Regions from separate parts of the Streptomyces sp. CB09001 genome, predicted to be linked through region 2. Evidence: riboswitches for the same ligand, from Rfam matches in the RefSeq annotation. Region 2 holds a riboswitch; each other region holds the start of a gene.
What was found. Region 2 has a riboswitch for cyclic di-AMP ahead of C4J65_RS21080 (C40 family peptidase). Riboswitches for the same ligand answer to the same signal wherever they lie in the genome.
Positions count from the first base shown of each region.

Region 1: linked by a shared signal. The riboswitch ahead of C4J65_RS20080 (transglycosylase SLT domain-containing protein) and the one ahead of C4J65_RS21080 (C40 family peptidase) in region 2 are both predicted to bind cyclic di-AMP.
Region 3: linked by a shared signal. The riboswitch ahead of rpfA (resuscitation-promoting factor protein RpfA) and the one ahead of C4J65_RS21080 (C40 family peptidase) in region 2 are both predicted to bind cyclic di-AMP.

Region 1 is NZ_CP026730.1:4,304,497-4,309,505, forward strand. It holds gene C4J65_RS20065 (M56 family metallopeptidase) at 1-325, opposite strand, end outside; gene fahA (fumarylacetoacetase) at 650-1,888, opposite strand; gene C4J65_RS20075 (HAD family hydrolase) at 2,379-3,188, shown strand; gene C4J65_RS20080 (transglycosylase SLT domain-containing protein) at 3,226-3,717, opposite strand; cyclic di-AMP (ydaO/yuaA leader) riboswitch at 3,722-3,890, opposite strand; gene C4J65_RS20090 (polyprenyl synthetase family protein) at 4,566-5,009, shown strand, end outside.
Region 2 is NZ_CP026730.1:4,496,755-4,501,763, forward strand. It holds gene C4J65_RS21065 (C40 family peptidase) at 1-167, opposite strand, end outside; gene C4J65_RS21070 (hypothetical protein) at 476-829, shown strand; gene C4J65_RS21075 (tellurite resistance/C4-dicarboxylate transporter family protein) at 807-1,823, opposite strand; gene C4J65_RS21080 (C40 family peptidase) at 1,851-3,029, opposite strand; cyclic di-AMP (ydaO/yuaA leader) riboswitch at 3,036-3,217, opposite strand; gene pcrA (DNA helicase PcrA) at 3,471-5,009, shown strand, end outside.
Region 3 is NZ_CP026730.1:2,744,282-2,749,290, reverse strand. It holds gene C4J65_RS12685 (cytochrome P450) at 1-98, shown strand, start outside; gene C4J65_RS12680 (transglycosylase family protein) at 242-1,255, shown strand; cyclic di-AMP (ydaO/yuaA leader) riboswitch at 1,439-1,605, shown strand; gene rpfA (resuscitation-promoting factor protein RpfA) at 1,609-2,337, shown strand; gene eno (phosphopyruvate hydratase) at 2,587-3,876, shown strand; gene divIC (cell division protein DivIC) at 3,988-4,470, shown strand; gene C4J65_RS12660 (DUF501 domain-containing protein) at 4,530-5,009, shown strand, end outside.

The sequences.
Region 1 (5,009 bases), 190 kb from region 2:
GCATCGCGGTCGTCCACGCGGCGCCGGCCGCCAGCAACAGGGTGAGGACGGCCGCCCAGACCGGGCCGGCGGAGAGGTTGTACGCCGCGGTCACCGCGGGCGGTGCCGGCGCGAAGAGCTGGGCGCGGACGGTCCCGAAGACGGCGGTGGCGCCGAGGGCGAGTGCCGTCAGACAGCACAGCAGCACCGTAGCGACCAGGCACTGCCACACCCACAGCCCCACCACCGGATCCCGCTCGGGCCACGCGGAACGGGTCAGCGCGCGGGGCACCGGCACCGCGGCGGTCACGGCGACGACGAACAGCAGGAGCAGGCAGACGGTCATGCCACTGGCTCCGGATCCTGGTCGAAGGATGGGCGGCTCTGGCTGTACAGGGGTGGTGCTCTGGGCCGGGCCGTGCGCGCACACCGCCCGACGCCAGTATGACGGGGCCGGGCGGTGTGAGTCAGGTGTCGGCGGACACCGGTTCCGGAACCTGGGCGTACGGAACCTGGGCGTACGCGGCTCGAACGTACCGGCCTGGGGCGTACGGGTCTCGAACGTACCGGCCTTGGGCGTACGCGGCTCGAATGTACCGGCCTGGGGCGTACGGGTCTCGAACGTACCGGGCTTGGACGTACGGGCCCCGCATCCCGCCCGGGCGTACCGTCAGACGCCTCGTCCGGCCCCCGGACCGACCACCCGCCCGGTCGCCTCTCCCAGCCCCACCCGGACACCGTCCGGGCCCGGGGCCCAGGCCGACAGGGTCACCACGTCGCCGTTCTCCAGGAACGTCCGCTTGCCGTCGGGCAGTTCCAGCGGGTCGCGGCCGTTCCAGGTCAGTTCGAGCAGCGACCCGCGCTCCCGCTCGGTCGGCCCGCTCACCGTGCCCGAGCCGTAGAGGTCGCCGGTGCGCAGCGAGGCGCCGTTGACCGTCATGTGGGCCAACTGCTGTGCGGCCGTCCAGTACATGGTGGAGAACGGCGGCTCGGAGACGACGTGGCCGTTGACGGCGACGGAGATCCGCAGGTCGTAGCCGCCGGGGTCGTCCTGATCGGGGTCCGTGTCGTCCAGGTAGGGCAGCAGTTCGTGCGTGCGCTCGGGCGGCGCCACCCGGGCCTCCTCCAGGGCGTCCAGCGGCGTGATCCACGCCGACACCGACGTGGTGAAGGACTTGCCGAGGAACGGGCCGAGGGGGACGTACTCCCAGGCCTGGACGTCCCGCGCGGACCAGTCGTTGAGCAGGCAGAGCCCGAAGACGTGCTCGCGGAAGTCGCCGAGCGCGACCGGACTGCCCAGTTCGGACGGCACTCCCACCACGAAGCCGACCTCCGCCTCGATGTCGAGGCGTACGGACGGGCCGAAGACGGGTGCGGCGTCGGCCGGGGCCTTGCGCTGCCCCGACGGGCGTACGACGTCCGTGCCCGAGACGACGACCGTGCCGGAGCGGCCGTGGTAGCCGATCGGGAGGTGCTTCCAGTTCGGGGTGAGGGAGTCGGCGGCGTCGGGGCGGAAGATCTGGCCGACGTTGCGGGCGTGGTTCTCGGAGGCGTAGAAGTCGACGTAGTCGGCGACCTCGAAGGGCAGGTGCAGGGTCACCGACGACAGTGGGTGGAAGAACGGCTGAAGGGCCTCGCGGTGGGAGGGGACCGTCACCCACGCCGTCAGTGCGCGCCGCACGTCCGACCACGCCGTGCGCCCGGCCGCCAGCAGCGGGTTGAGAGTGGGCCGCGCGAGGAGCGACCCGTACGGCGAGCCGAGCGCGTGGGCCGCCGCACCCGCGTCGAGGACGTGGTCGCCCAGCCGTACGCCCACCGTCCGGTCGACCGAGCCGGGGATCGAGAACACGCCGTACGGAAGGTTGTGCGGGCCGAAGGGGTCGCCCTCGGGGACATCGAAGGGGGGCATCGGGTGCTGCCTCGCTTTCGTGCTCGCCATGTGCGCCGTGCGCGCCGTGTGCGCCACGTGATCGGTGTGCGTCGCGTGACACGTGGTCGGGCCACACGTTACGGGTGACGTGCCGCTCTTGGGCAGTGCGGCCGGAGGCGGCGGCGCCCGGGACGCGGTCTTGGCGCAGTGGCGCGAACGGGGACACTCTGGGCGGTGCCGGAAGGTCTTGGGGAGGAGTTCTCGGGGGAGGGGCCTTCGACGGCAGGCGCGCCTCCCCGGTCAAGCCCCCCTGAACAAAAGGAAGTACCGCGGGAGGGTGGGCAGCGCCCCATCCCGATGCCAACCGGGGCACAGGCCCTGAATCGGCTTTAGCCGATGATGTGTCAGGATCCGGACATGATCGGGCGTCCTCGTGCAACCCCGTGCGGGTTCGAGCGCACTCGTTACGCCCTCGTTCGGAAGCGGTCACGGGTGAGTCCGGCGGGTGCGGTGTCCGTATTCTCTGATCATGGACCGCACCGCATACTCACTCGTCGCCACCGACCTGGACGGCACGCTGCTCCGAGGCGACGACACCGTCTCCGACCGGTCGCTGGCCGCGCTGGCGCGGGTCGCCGGTGCCGGTGCGCGGCACCTGGTGGTGACGGGACGGCCGGCACCCAGGGTGCGCCCCCTCCTCGACCGGCTCGGCTGCACGGGGCTCGCGGTGTGCGGACAGGGCGCGCAGGTGTACGACGCCGGCGCGCACCGGATGCTGTGGTCGGTCACCCTGGACCGGGAGCTGGCCGAGACCGCGCTCGGCAAGATCGAGGCCGAGGTGGGCCAGGTGCACGCCGCCGTGGACCAGGACGGCGTCGAGGGGCTGACGCTCATCGAGCCGGGCTACCTGATGCCCCACCCGACGCTGCCCGCGGTGCGCGTCGAGCGGCGTGAGCAGCTGTGGTCCACGCCGATCAGCAAGGTGCTGCTGCGCCACCCCGAGCTGACCGACGACGAACTGGCGGCGACGGCTCGCGCGGTGGTCGGTTCGCTCGCGACGGTCACCATGTCGGGGCCCGGCACGGTGGAGCTCCAGCCCTGCGGCATCACCAAGGCCACCGGCCTGGCGCTGGCCGCCGAGCACCTGGGTCTGGAGCGGCGGCGGACGATCGCCTTCGGGGACATGCCCAACGACATCCCCATGTTCCATTGGGCGGCCCACGGTGTCGCCATGGCCGGCGCCCACCCCGAACTCAAGGCGGTGGCCGACGAGGTCACCACGACGAACGAGGACGACGGCGTGGCCGTCGTCCTCGAGCGGATCTTCGGTACCTCTTGATGCGCTACCGCTTGGTGCGCTGCCGCGGCGGCGCGGCTCAGTACGCGCTGAAGACGTTGTCCATCGAGCCGTAGCGGTCGGCCGCGTAGTTGCAGGCGGCGGTGATGTTGGCGACCGGGTCGTACGGGTCCCAGGAGGTGCCCTCCACGTGGTACGCCTGGAAGGTCGGGTCGATCACCTGGAGCAGACCCTTGGACGGGGTGCCGTTGATGGCGTTGATGTCCCAGTTGTTGATGGCGAGCGGGTTGCCGGAGGACTCACGCATGATGTTGCGGTGAATGCCCTCGTAGGTCCCGGGGATGCCGTGCTGGGCCATGATGTCGAGCGACTCGCGGATCCAGCCGTCGAGGTTGTCCGGGTAGGCCGTGGCCGCCGTGGTGGCGGTCGTGGCGGCGGCCGGGGTGGCCGCGGAAGCGGTGGTGGCGCCGATGAGCGGCAGCGCGAGCACCGCGGCACCGGTGCCGGCGACGGCGAGCTTTCGGGCGAGGCGGCTGGTGCGGGCGTGACGGTTCTGACCGTTGGCAGACATGCGGTGTCCCTCTCCTTACGCCTACGAGGTGAGCTGTCGGGTTCGGGCGGGGAGGTGCCCGGCCGTGCCCTGACGGGTACGGCTTCACCCCGAGCCGCTCCGGTGGTGACCGGTGCGGCGACTTACCTGGGTCCCCCGCTCCTGCCTGCGAGTTTGTTGGGTGGATGACTGTGCGACGGGCGGTGGCAGGATTCGGCGTCCACCCGACAGGCCGGGAACGTATGCGAGAGCACATGTCCGGAACAAGTGCAGGAATCACCCAACATGCCTGTTGACCTTGGTCTGACGTCTTTGGGGCCCTTGATCCTTTGCTGTTGCCAATCCCCAACTGGCTTGCGGGGCAAAGGGAGGGCACAGGTTTCGGTGGGGTTGCCTGCGGGGCGCCCGGAGTGAGCCAACTCACTGGCTTCAACAAGCACGGCAAATAGGGCATTAACCCCAACTAGGAGCCAACCGGCCGCGGGTGGGGACGGCTTCGGGTGTCGAGCGGGGAGGGGAGGGAAGCGGGGAGGGGGAGGAGGTGGGGAAGGGGGCGGGAGAGGGGTGGGTGCGTCTGTCGGGTGACGTTCTCGAAGTGCGGGCCGTTGGGAGGAGTGATGGGATCTTCGGTGGCGGCTCCGGCCCGTTCGCCCTCCGGCTCCGGCTCGTCCCCTCTGGCGATATCAATCAAAATCTGCTCATATCACCTGATCAAAAACATACCGTTCATGATCCGATACCGACCAGCCTGTAACGGTGGGCGCTAGCGGTGATCGAAACGTGACCGGATACGCTGACTTGAGTGGTGGCAGCGACCTATCGACAAACCAGGTAATCGCCAGTAGACACCAGCAGACAGGAGACCCCTCGTGACCGTCGTCGGGCCGTTCGGGCTGAGCGTGCGGGACCAGGCTCTGGAAGCCGATGTCCAGGCCGGATTGGTTGCTGTCGAGGAAGGGTTGCTTGAGGCAACCAAAAGCGAGGTGCCGTTCATCACGGAGGCCGCCCAGCACCTGGTGCGGGCCGGCGGGAAACGGTTCCGGCCGCTGCTGGTGATGCTCTCGGCCCAGTTCGGAGACCCCTACGCCCCCGGGATCGTGCCCTCGGCCGTGGTCGTGGAGCTGACCCACCTCGCCACGCTGTACCACGACGACGTGATGGACGAGGCCGCCGTGCGGCGCGGGGTGTCCAGCGCGAACACCCGCTGGGGCAACTCGGTCGCGGTCCTCACCGGCGACTTCCTGTTCGCCCGAGCCTCCCAGATCCTCGCCGACCTCGGTCCCGAGGCGGTCCGCGTCCAGGCCCTCGCCTTC
Region 2 (5,009 bases):
AGCTGGTCCACCTTGGCCCTGACCTGTGCCGCCGTCGGCTGCGGGTCGGCGTGTCCGGTGCCGCCCAGACCCGTCGCGGTGGCCGCCCCCGCCAGGGTGATCGTGGCCGCCGTACGGGCTCTGCCGCCGCCCTTCGCGCGCTGTCGCGGCCTGCGGTGCGTTCCCACCTGCGATCCACGTCCTTCCGTACGACTCGACTCCGGCCGACGCCGGGTCGGCTCCGGTCCGTTCCGGCTGCCTGGGCCAGGACGCTAGGCGCGTCGGTAACGGTCCGGTGACGGGATGCGCGGAAGTGGCGGCAGGGGATCAGGCGGCGACCGTATGTGATCGTCGCGCGCTCCGAGGCCCGGCGTCTTCACGCAGGGTGATGACCGATATGCCGGACCGGGGGCGGATGGGGGACGTGAGCTGTTATGGGAGCGCCGGGGCGGGCCGGTGTCCGTGCGGTTCCGGCCCCTCATTAGGCTCCGGCCCCATGGACGTACTCATCCACCTCTTCGTCGGCCTGCACGTCATCGGCATCGCCGCGCTCCTCGGCGGCTTCCTGACCCAGATGAAGGCGATGGGCCAGGGCACGGCCCGGTTCACCCCCGCGATGCTGCACGGGGCGCTGACGATGCTGGTCACCGGTGCCGTCCTGGTCGGCCTCAACCAGGCCCAGGACTACTCCGTCGACAACGTCAAGATCGGCGTGAAGCTCGCCGTGCTGATCGTGATCCTCGGCCTGGTCTACGTGAAGCGCGACGACGAGAAGGTGGACAAGCCGCTGTTCGGCCTGGTGGGCGCGCTGACGGTGGTGAACATCTTCATCGCGGTGCTGTGGACCTGACCGTCGCCCCGGAGCCCTCGCCCGCGGACCGCAGCCCGGCCCGGGCCCGGCCGACCGCCCCCGCCGCGACCGCCAGCCACCCGGCCACCGCGATCCACAGCAGCGCCCGGCCCGGCGCGTCCAGCCACGGGACGTCGACGACGGCGGCCACCGACAGCGTCGCCGCCGCCGTCATGCCGAGCGGGAAGACGGTCGACCAGCGGCGCACGTCGTAGCGCAGGCGGGGCCAGACGATCTCGGCGGCCAGGAGCACGGCGTACCAGGCGAGGTCGAGCGTGAGCAGGAAGACGGTCACGTCGTGCAGGACGGCCTGGTCGTCGGCGTTCCACAGGTACATTCCGGTCCCGGCCGCCGCGAGCAGCTTGGCACCGGCGAGCGCCGAGATGGCGAGCGCGCCGCCCGCCACCCAGTGGTCCCCGGAGCCCCGGGCCACCTGCCGCAGGTCGAAGCGGAACAGCGCGATCAGGTAGAGCACGATCCCCAGCCAGAACGGCACCAGCGCCGCATGCGCCAGCCACGGCGTCGAGGTGGCCGCGGCCAGCGTGGCGGCGAGCACGGTGAGCCCCTCCGTGGCCACGCAGCCCAGGAACACCGCCCCGGGCATCCTCCGCCCCCAGTGCCGCACCACCAGGAACAGCAGCCACGGCCACAGCAGGGCCGCCAGCGCCAGCAGCACCGCCGCCAGGAGCGACCAGCCGAGCAGGGAGAAACGGGTGCCGAGCACGGTCGTCGCGGCGACGGCGGTGAGCGCGCCAGGCGTCCCGGCCCGCTTCACCCACTGCGCCCGGTCGGCCAGCAGCAGGTAGACGAAGTTCGCCGCCAGTATCAGCCAGGCGCCGCAGGCCAGCGCCAGGGCGATCCGGGACAGGACCTCGCGGCCCGTCAGGTGCAGCGCGACCGACACGATGCCGGTCGCCATCACCGCGGCCCCGGCCGCCGGTGGGCGCTGCGCCCACCAGGCGCGCAATGCGGAGGGATGGGTGGCCGATGACATGCGCCCGATGCTAAAGACCCTCGCCGATCAGGCCGGGCGCACCACGCTGTAGATCGACGACTCGCCGTCGTAGAAGATCGACTCCTCGCGGACGTACGCGCCGGGCTTCGGGGCGTGGATCATCATGCCGTCGCCGATGTACAGGCCGACATGGCTGATGTCGTCGTAGAAGAAGACCAGGTCACCGGGTTGCGCCTGGGAGACGGAGACGGTCGTGCCGGCGTTGACCTGGTCGTAGGTGACGCGCGGCAGCGTCACGCCGGCGGCCTTCCAGGCGGCCTGGGTGAGGCCCGAGCAGTCGTAGGAACCCGGTCCCGTGGCGCCCCAGACGTACGGCTTGCCGATCTGGGCGCGGGCGAAGGCGATCGCCTTCTCGGCCTTGGTGCCGGTCGAGGTGTCCGGCGTCGACGAGTCCGAGGACTCCGACGAGCCGGTGCCGCCGGATCCGGAGCCGGTCTCCTGCTGGGCGGCCTCCCGACGCTTGCGCTCGGCCTCCTCCTGCGCCGCCTGCTGCTTCGCCAGCTCGGCGGCCTTGCGCTCGGCCTCCTCCTGCTTCTTCCTCTCGATCGCCGCGAGCCGGGCCTTCTCCTCGGCGGTCAGTTCCGAGAGCAGCTCCCGCGCGGTGGCCAGCTTCTTCTGGACGGTCGACTTGGCCGTCTTCAGATCGGTCTGCGAGTCGGTGAGCGTGTCGAGGCTCTCGGTGGCCTCCCGGCGCTTCTTCATCGTCTCGGACTGCTGCGTGACGTAGTCGTCGACGGCGGTCTTCTGCCGGCCGGTGAGCCGGTTCATCAGCTGGTTCTGGTCGAAGTAGTCCTGCGGCGAGTCCGCGAGCAGCAGCGTCGCGGTCTCCGGGACCGAGGCGCCCGTGCGGTACTGGGCGGAGGCGAAGGAACCCAGCTCCTCGCGCGCGTCGTTGAGCCTCTGGGTGCGCTGGGCGACGTCGTCGAGGAGGGTGTCGACCTTCTTGCGCTGCTTGGTGGTCTTCTCCTTGGCCGCGTTGTACTTCTCGGTCGCCGACCCGGCCTGGCGGTAGAGGTCGTCGACCTTCTTCTCGACCTCCTCCAGGGTCGGCCGGTCGTCCGACGGCGTGGCGTTCGCCGTCTGGGACAGCAGCGCGACGGAGGTGAGGGCCGCGGTGGCGAGGGCCGGGGTCCGTATGCCCGCGACGCGGGTACCGGTGGGGCGCGACTTGCGGTGCGACGCCAAGGAGGCGACTCCTTCCAGTGCTCCGCCTACCGGGTTAGCTGTCGGGTTCGGGCGGTGGTTCGGAAGGGTTGCCCTACGGCGTGACCGTCCCTCGTCGAGGACGGTACGGCCGATTCACCCCAAAGTTCTCGGTTGGGTCCCCGGCTCCGGGTGCCGTGCGGGCACGTCGGACTCGGCGGAGGCCGCGCGGCCCGGCGAGGTTCGCCGGAGGGGGTCGAGCGGCCTGCCCCGCACCGTAGCCAACTCGTGTGGCCGCTGTGAAGGTTGGTGGGTGATATGCCCGATACATTTTCGTGACCTTCTGTGCGGGCGTCACCGGGCGGTCGTGGGCGTCACTCTTCGTGGTCCCGCTGGTCGCAGGGCGTGCCCGTGCTGGAGGGTGCCGGGCATTTTCCGGGGTGGCACCGGGTTGTCGGTGGGGCGCCCTAGACTCGGAGAGCGATGAGCAGCCTCTTTGACGACAGCTTCCTGGCGAGCCTCCAGACCCCCCGGGGTCACGAGGAGGAACCCCCGCCGCCCGAGGACGATCACGGACCGGAGCCGGTCCCGCACGATCTGTTCGGCGGGAAGTTCGACGCGCCCCCGGACCGGGACACCCACTACCGGGACGGCGCCCCGCGCCCCGCCCTGGACGCCGCCGCGCTCCTGGAGGGGCTGAACGAGAACCAGCGCGCCGCCGTCGTCCACTCCGGCTCCCCGCTGCTCATCGTGGCCGGTGCCGGCTCCGGCAAGACCCGCGTGCTCACCCACCGCATCGCCCACCTGCTGGCCGAGCGGAGCGTCCACCCGGGCCAGATCCTCGCGATCACCTTCACCAACAAGGCCGCGGGCGAGATGAAGGAGCGCGTCGAGCAGCTCGTCGGCCCGCGCGCCAACGCGATGTGGGTGATGACCTTCCACAGCGCGTGCGTCCGCATCCTGCGCCGCGAGTCGAAGAAGCTCGGCTTCACCTCGTCGTTCTCGATCTACGACGCCGCCGACTCCAAGCGGCTCATGGCGCTGGTCTGCCGCGACCTGGACCTCGACCCCAAGAAGTTCCCGCCGAAGTCCTTCAGCGCCAAGATCTCGAACCTGAAGAACGAGCTGATCGACGAGGAGGACTTCGCCGGGCAGGCGGCCGACGGTTTCGAGAAGACCCTCGCCCAGGCCTACGCCATGTACCAGTCGCGGCTGCGCGAGGCGAACGCCCTCGACTTCGACGACCTGATCATGACGACGGTCAACCTGCTGCGCGCCTTCCCGGACGTCGCCGAGCACTACCGCCGCCGCTTCCGGCACGTCCTGGTCGACGAGTACCAGGACACCAACCACGCGCAGTACGCGCTGGTGCGCGAGCTGGTCGGCGTGGCTTCGGAGCACCCCGTCGACGTGCCGCCGGAGGCCGAGGTGCCGCCCGCCGAGCTGTGCGTGGTGGGCGACGCCGACCAGTCGATCTACGCCTTCCGCGGGGCCACCATCCGCAACATCCTCCAGTTCGAGGAGGACTACCCGGACGCGACGACGATCCTGCTGGAGCAGAACTACCGCTCCACCCAGACCATCCTCAGCGCCGCCAACGCGGTCATCGAGCGCAACGAGTCCCGCCGCCCCAAGAACCTGTGGACCAACCAGGGCAGCGGCGCGCAGATCACCGGGTACGTCGCCGACACCGAGCACGACGAGGCGCAGTTCGTCGCCGACGAGATAGACCGCCTCACCGACGCGGGCGAGGCCAGGGCCGGCGACGTCGCGGTCTTCTACCGGACCAACGCGCAGTCCCGTGTCTTCGAAGAAATCTTCATCCGCACCGGCCTGCCCTACAAGGTCGTCGGCGGCGTCCGCTTCTACGAGCGCAAGGAGGTCCGGGACGTCCTGGCCTACCTGCGGGTGCTGGCCAACCCGGAGGACTCGGTGCCGCTGCGCCGCATCCTCAACGTCCCCAAGCGCGGCATCGGCGACCGCGCCGAGGCGATGATCGACGCCCTCTCCCAGCGCGAGAAG
Region 3 (5,009 bases), 1.8 Mb from region 2:
GCGGCGGCCTCATCATGCGAGGTCTGCGCACTTTGCCGGTCTCGTTCACACCGCTCGCGTCATCGGCGGGCAACGGTCCGTCGCCGACGCAAAAGTGACACGCGCTCAACTCTGTGATCTTCACGTGATCTGCGCGGCATGAACTTGTGACAAGTGATGATCTCCCTATACGTTCACGGATCAGCGTGGTGTCGAGCGTCATCCGCCGCGCGGTCCCCGTCGTCTCGTGAAAGGTCGTCGCATGCTCTCCGGGAACGGTCGTCACCGCCGCCCCCGCCAGGCACCCGCACTGGTCGTCGCCGCCGGAGTGACCGGCTCCGCCATCGCGATCCCGCTGCTCGGTGCCACCGGCGCCCACGCGGCCGACTCCGCGAACTGGGACCAGGTCGCCGAGTGCGAGACCGGTGGTGCCTGGAGCCAGAACAGCGGCAACGGGTACTACGGCGGCCTGCAGCTGTCCCAGGACGCCTGGGAGCGGTACGGCGGGCTGGACTACGCCCCCAGCGCCGACCAGGCCAGTCGCTCCCAGCAGATACGAATCGCCGAGAAGATACACGCGGACCAGGGCATCGCCGCCTGGCCGACCTGCGGTCTGCTGGCCGGACTGGGCAGCGACTCCGGGGTCACGGGCGGCGGCTCCGGCTCCGGCACGGCCGGTGACGGGGCGTCGGAGGGTTCGGACACCTCGGGGGAGCAGGACACCACCAAGTCGTCCGAAACACCCGCGACCACCGAAACACCCGAGTCGCCCCAGTCATCCGAGTCGTCCGGCTCGAGCGGTTCGTCCGGCACGGCCGAGACGCCGGAGTCGACGTCCGGAGCATCCTCTTCGTCCCCTTCGCCCTCTTCTTCGCCGTCGTCTGACGCTCCGTCCGATGAGGCGGACCAATCCGCCAAGCCGGACACTTCGTCCGAATCCGACCCCTCCGTCAGTGCCGAATCGCAGGGCACCGAGGGCTCGTCCGGCTCCGGCAAGCACCGGGGCGGCACCGCGGACGAGGGTGCGGCGGGGGAGGGGCGTACGGACCCGACGACGGGCCGGCACGCCTCGCGCGACGGTGGCGAGCGGGAGGCCGGGGACGGCCGTTACGTCGTCCGCACCGGCGACAGTCTCTGGGCCATCGCCGACTCCCTTGAGGTCGACGGCGGGTGGCGCACGCTCTACGCCGACAACGCGACCGTCGTCGGTGCCGACCCGGACCACATCCTGCCCGGTCAGACGCTCACGGTCACGGGCGAATCGGGCGAAAAGTAGGGGGAGTTCACGTCACGGTTAGAGACCGTATGTCCCTTTTGGATCTCGTGAGAGATAGGTCTCAGAAGCCGTGATCGTCTTTGAAAATCCGCGGAGCGCGTGTCTACGGTCATGACCGCTCGCCACCGCGGGCCCCGACAGCCGCAACGCCGAATCCTGCCAGCGGCCGTACGGGAACAGTCGTCGCGTCAAGCGCCGCAGGCAGGAGCGGGGGACCCAAGGTAAGTGCCGCACCGGGCAGTTGAGCCGGAGCGGCTAGGGGTGAAGCCGAGTTCCGGGAGGAACCCGGCCGGGCAACTCAACCGGCCCGAACCCGACAGCTCACCTCGCAGGCGTCGGTGAGGGGATCAACCATGCTGTTTTCCGGCAAGGGCAAGCACCGTCGCCCGTCCAAGGCCACCCGTGTCATCGCCGTCGCCGGCGTCACCGGTGCCGCCGTCGCCGCCCCGCTGATGGCGGCCGGCAACGCCTCCGCCGCCACCGCGTCCGAGTGGGACGCCGTCGCCCAGTGCGAGTCCGGCGGCAACTGGTCCATCAACACCGGCAACGGTTACTACGGCGGTCTGCAGTTCTCCGCCTCCACCTGGGCCGCCTACGGTGGTACGCAGTACGCCTCCTCCGCCGACCAGGCGAGCAAGTCCCAGCAGATCGAGATCGCCGAGAAGGTGCTCGCGGGCCAGGGCAAGGGTGCCTGGCCGGTCTGCGGCACCGGCCTGTCGGGCGCCGCCTACACCGGTGGCGGCTCCCAGGACAGCGGCTCCGGCAGCTCCGAGGGCTCGCAGAGCCAGAGCAGCGGCTCCACCACCGAGCGCTCCACCGAGCAGAAGGCCTCCCGCTCCTCCGAGCGCCCGGCCGCCGAGCCGAAGGCCGAGAAGCCCGCCAAGAAGACCGTCACCACCCCGACCGGCAAGAAGGTCGAGAAGGGCGACGGCGAGTACAAGGTCGTCAAGGGCGACACCCTCAGCTCGATCGCCGAGGAGCACGACGTCAAGGGCGGCTGGGCGAAGCTCTTCAAGCTGAACGACGACATCGTCGACGACGCCGACCTGATCTACCCGGGCCAGCAGCTGCACCTGAAGTAAGCGGCGGCGGCCTCCGCGACTCCCGCCCCGGTGCGTGTTCCCCCGTACGCACCGGGGCGGGACTTTTCATGTTCCGCCTTTGTTCCGTTCGGAAACAATTTACTCTCGGTTCTGTCCAGCGGGTGGGCGATCGGCTGGCCGATCGCCCGGAGCCGGTTAGGCTCGGTCCCGCAGAGCCGTCGCGGTCCCGCGGGACCGCGGCACACCGAAGCGTCACAGTGAAGCGTCACATTGAAGAAGGAGATGCTCGTGCCGTCCATCGACGTCGTCGTAGCCCGGGAAATCCTGGACTCCCGAGGCAACCCCACGGTCGAGGTCGAGGTCGGCCTCGACGACGGCAGCACGGGTCGTGCCGCCGTTCCGTCCGGCGCCTCCACCGGTGCCTTCGAGGCCATCGAACTGCGTGACGGCGACCCGAGCCGTTACCTCGGCAAGGGCGTCGAGAAGGCCGTGCTGGCCGTCATCGAGCAGATCGGCCCGGAGCTGGTCGGCTACGACGCCACCGAGCAGCGCCTGATCGACCAGGCCATGTTCGACCTGGACGCCACCGACAACAAGGGCTCGCTCGGCGCCAACGCCATCCTCGGCGTCTCCCTCGCCGTCGCCCACGCCGCCTCCGAGGCCAGCGACCTGCCGCTCTTCCGCTACCTGGGCGGCCCCAACGCGCACCTGCTGCCGGTGCCGATGATGAACATCCTGAACGGCGGCTCGCACGCCGACTCCAACGTGGACATCCAGGAGTTCATGATCGCCCCGATCGGCGCGGAGTCCTTCTCCGAGGCCCTGCGCTGGGGCGCCGAGGTCTACCACACCCTCAAGAAGGTCCTGAAGAACAAGGGCCTGGCCACCGGCCTCGGCGACGAGGGCGGCTTCGCCCCGAACCTCGGCTCCAACCGCGAGGCCCTCGACCTCATCCTCGAGGCGATCAAGGAGGCCGGCTACACCCCCGGCGAGCAGATCGCCCTCGCGCTCGACGTCGCCGCGTCCGAGTTCTACAAGGACGGCTCCTACTCCTTCGAGGGCAAGGAGCGCACCGCCGCCGAGATGACCGAGTACTACGCCGAGCTGGTCGAGGCGTACCCGCTGGTCTCCATCGAGGACCCGCTGTTCGAGGACGACTGGGACGGCTGGAACACCATCACCGCCAAGCTCGGCGACAAGGTCCAGCTGGTCGGTGACGACCTGTTCGTCACCAACCCGGAGCGCCTGGCCCGCGGCATCGAGGAGAACTCGGCCAACGCCCTGCTGGTCAAGGTCAACCAGATCGGTTCGCTGACCGAGACCCTGGACGCCGTCGAGCTGGCCCAGCGCAACGGCTTCAAGTGCATGATGTCCCACCGCTCCGGCGAGACCGAGGACGTCACCATCGCCGACCTGGCCGTCGCCACCAACTGCGGCCAGATCAAGACCGGCGCCCCGGCCCGCTCCGAGCGCGTCGCCAAGTACAACCAGCTGCTGCGCATCGAGGAGATCCTCGACGACGCCGCGGTGTACGCCGGCCGCAGCGCGTTCCCCCGGTTCCGCTCTGCGAACCAGTAGGCCCAGTAAGGGCTGACCGCCCGGTAGAAGGCAGCGTCGTACGTACGTCCCCGTATCCGGTCCCGTACCGTGTGCGGGGACGTACGCGCGTGCACGGGAGGCGGAGACCAGATGGCCGTGAAGGACCGGGACCGTTTCTCCACCGCGACCAGGATCCGGATCATCGGGGAACAGACCGCGGCCCGGGTCTACCGTTCGCAGACCAGGCGCCAGGCCCGGCGCTCCCGGCTGACCGGCCGGGCCGCGCTGCTCGCGATGGTGCTCTGCTCGCTCGTCGTGGCGCTCGCCTACCCGATACGGCAGTACGTCGCCCAGCGTGCCGAGATCGCCGATCTCCAGCGGGAGCAGCGGGAGACCCGGCAGCGGGTCGAGGACCTGCGCGACCTCAAGGCACGCTGGCAGGACGACGCCTACGCCGAGCAGCAGGTCCGGCTGCGGCTGCACTACGTGATGCCGGGGGAGACGGGGTTCGTTGTCGTCGACCCGGAGGCGGCCGAGCAGACCCGCGCCGGGGCCGCCGCCGCCGACCGCCCCTGGTACCGGAACGTGTGGGACGGGGTCGACAAGGCCGACGCCGTCGCCCGCCGGCAGTGAACCGACCGCGCCGACCCGCTCCGCCGGTGACTCAACAGGAAGACCAGCAGAAGACAGTCATGCAGACTCCCCCGCCGACCACCCCGCGCACCGAGCCGACCGACGCGGACGTGGCGGCCTTCAAGCAGCAGCTCGGACGGCCCCCGCGCGGCCTGCGCGCCATCGCGCACCGCTGCCCCTGCGGACAGCCGGACGTCGTGGAGACGGCGCCGCGGCTGCCCGACGGCACGCCCTTCCCCACGCTGTACTACCTGACGTGCCCGAAGGCGGCCTCCGCCATCGGCACGCTGGAGGCTAACGGCGTGATGAAGGAGATGACCGAGCGCCTGGCCACCGACCCGGAGCTGGCCGCCGCCTACCGGGCCGCGCACGAGGACTACGTCCGGCGCCGCGACGAGATCGAGGAGCTGACCGGATTCCCGAGCGCGGGCGGCATGCCGGACCGCGTGAAGTGCCTGCACGTGCTGGTCGCCCACTCGCTGGCCGCCGGTCCGGGCGTCAACCCGCTGGGCGACGAGGCGATCGCGATGCTGCCCGAG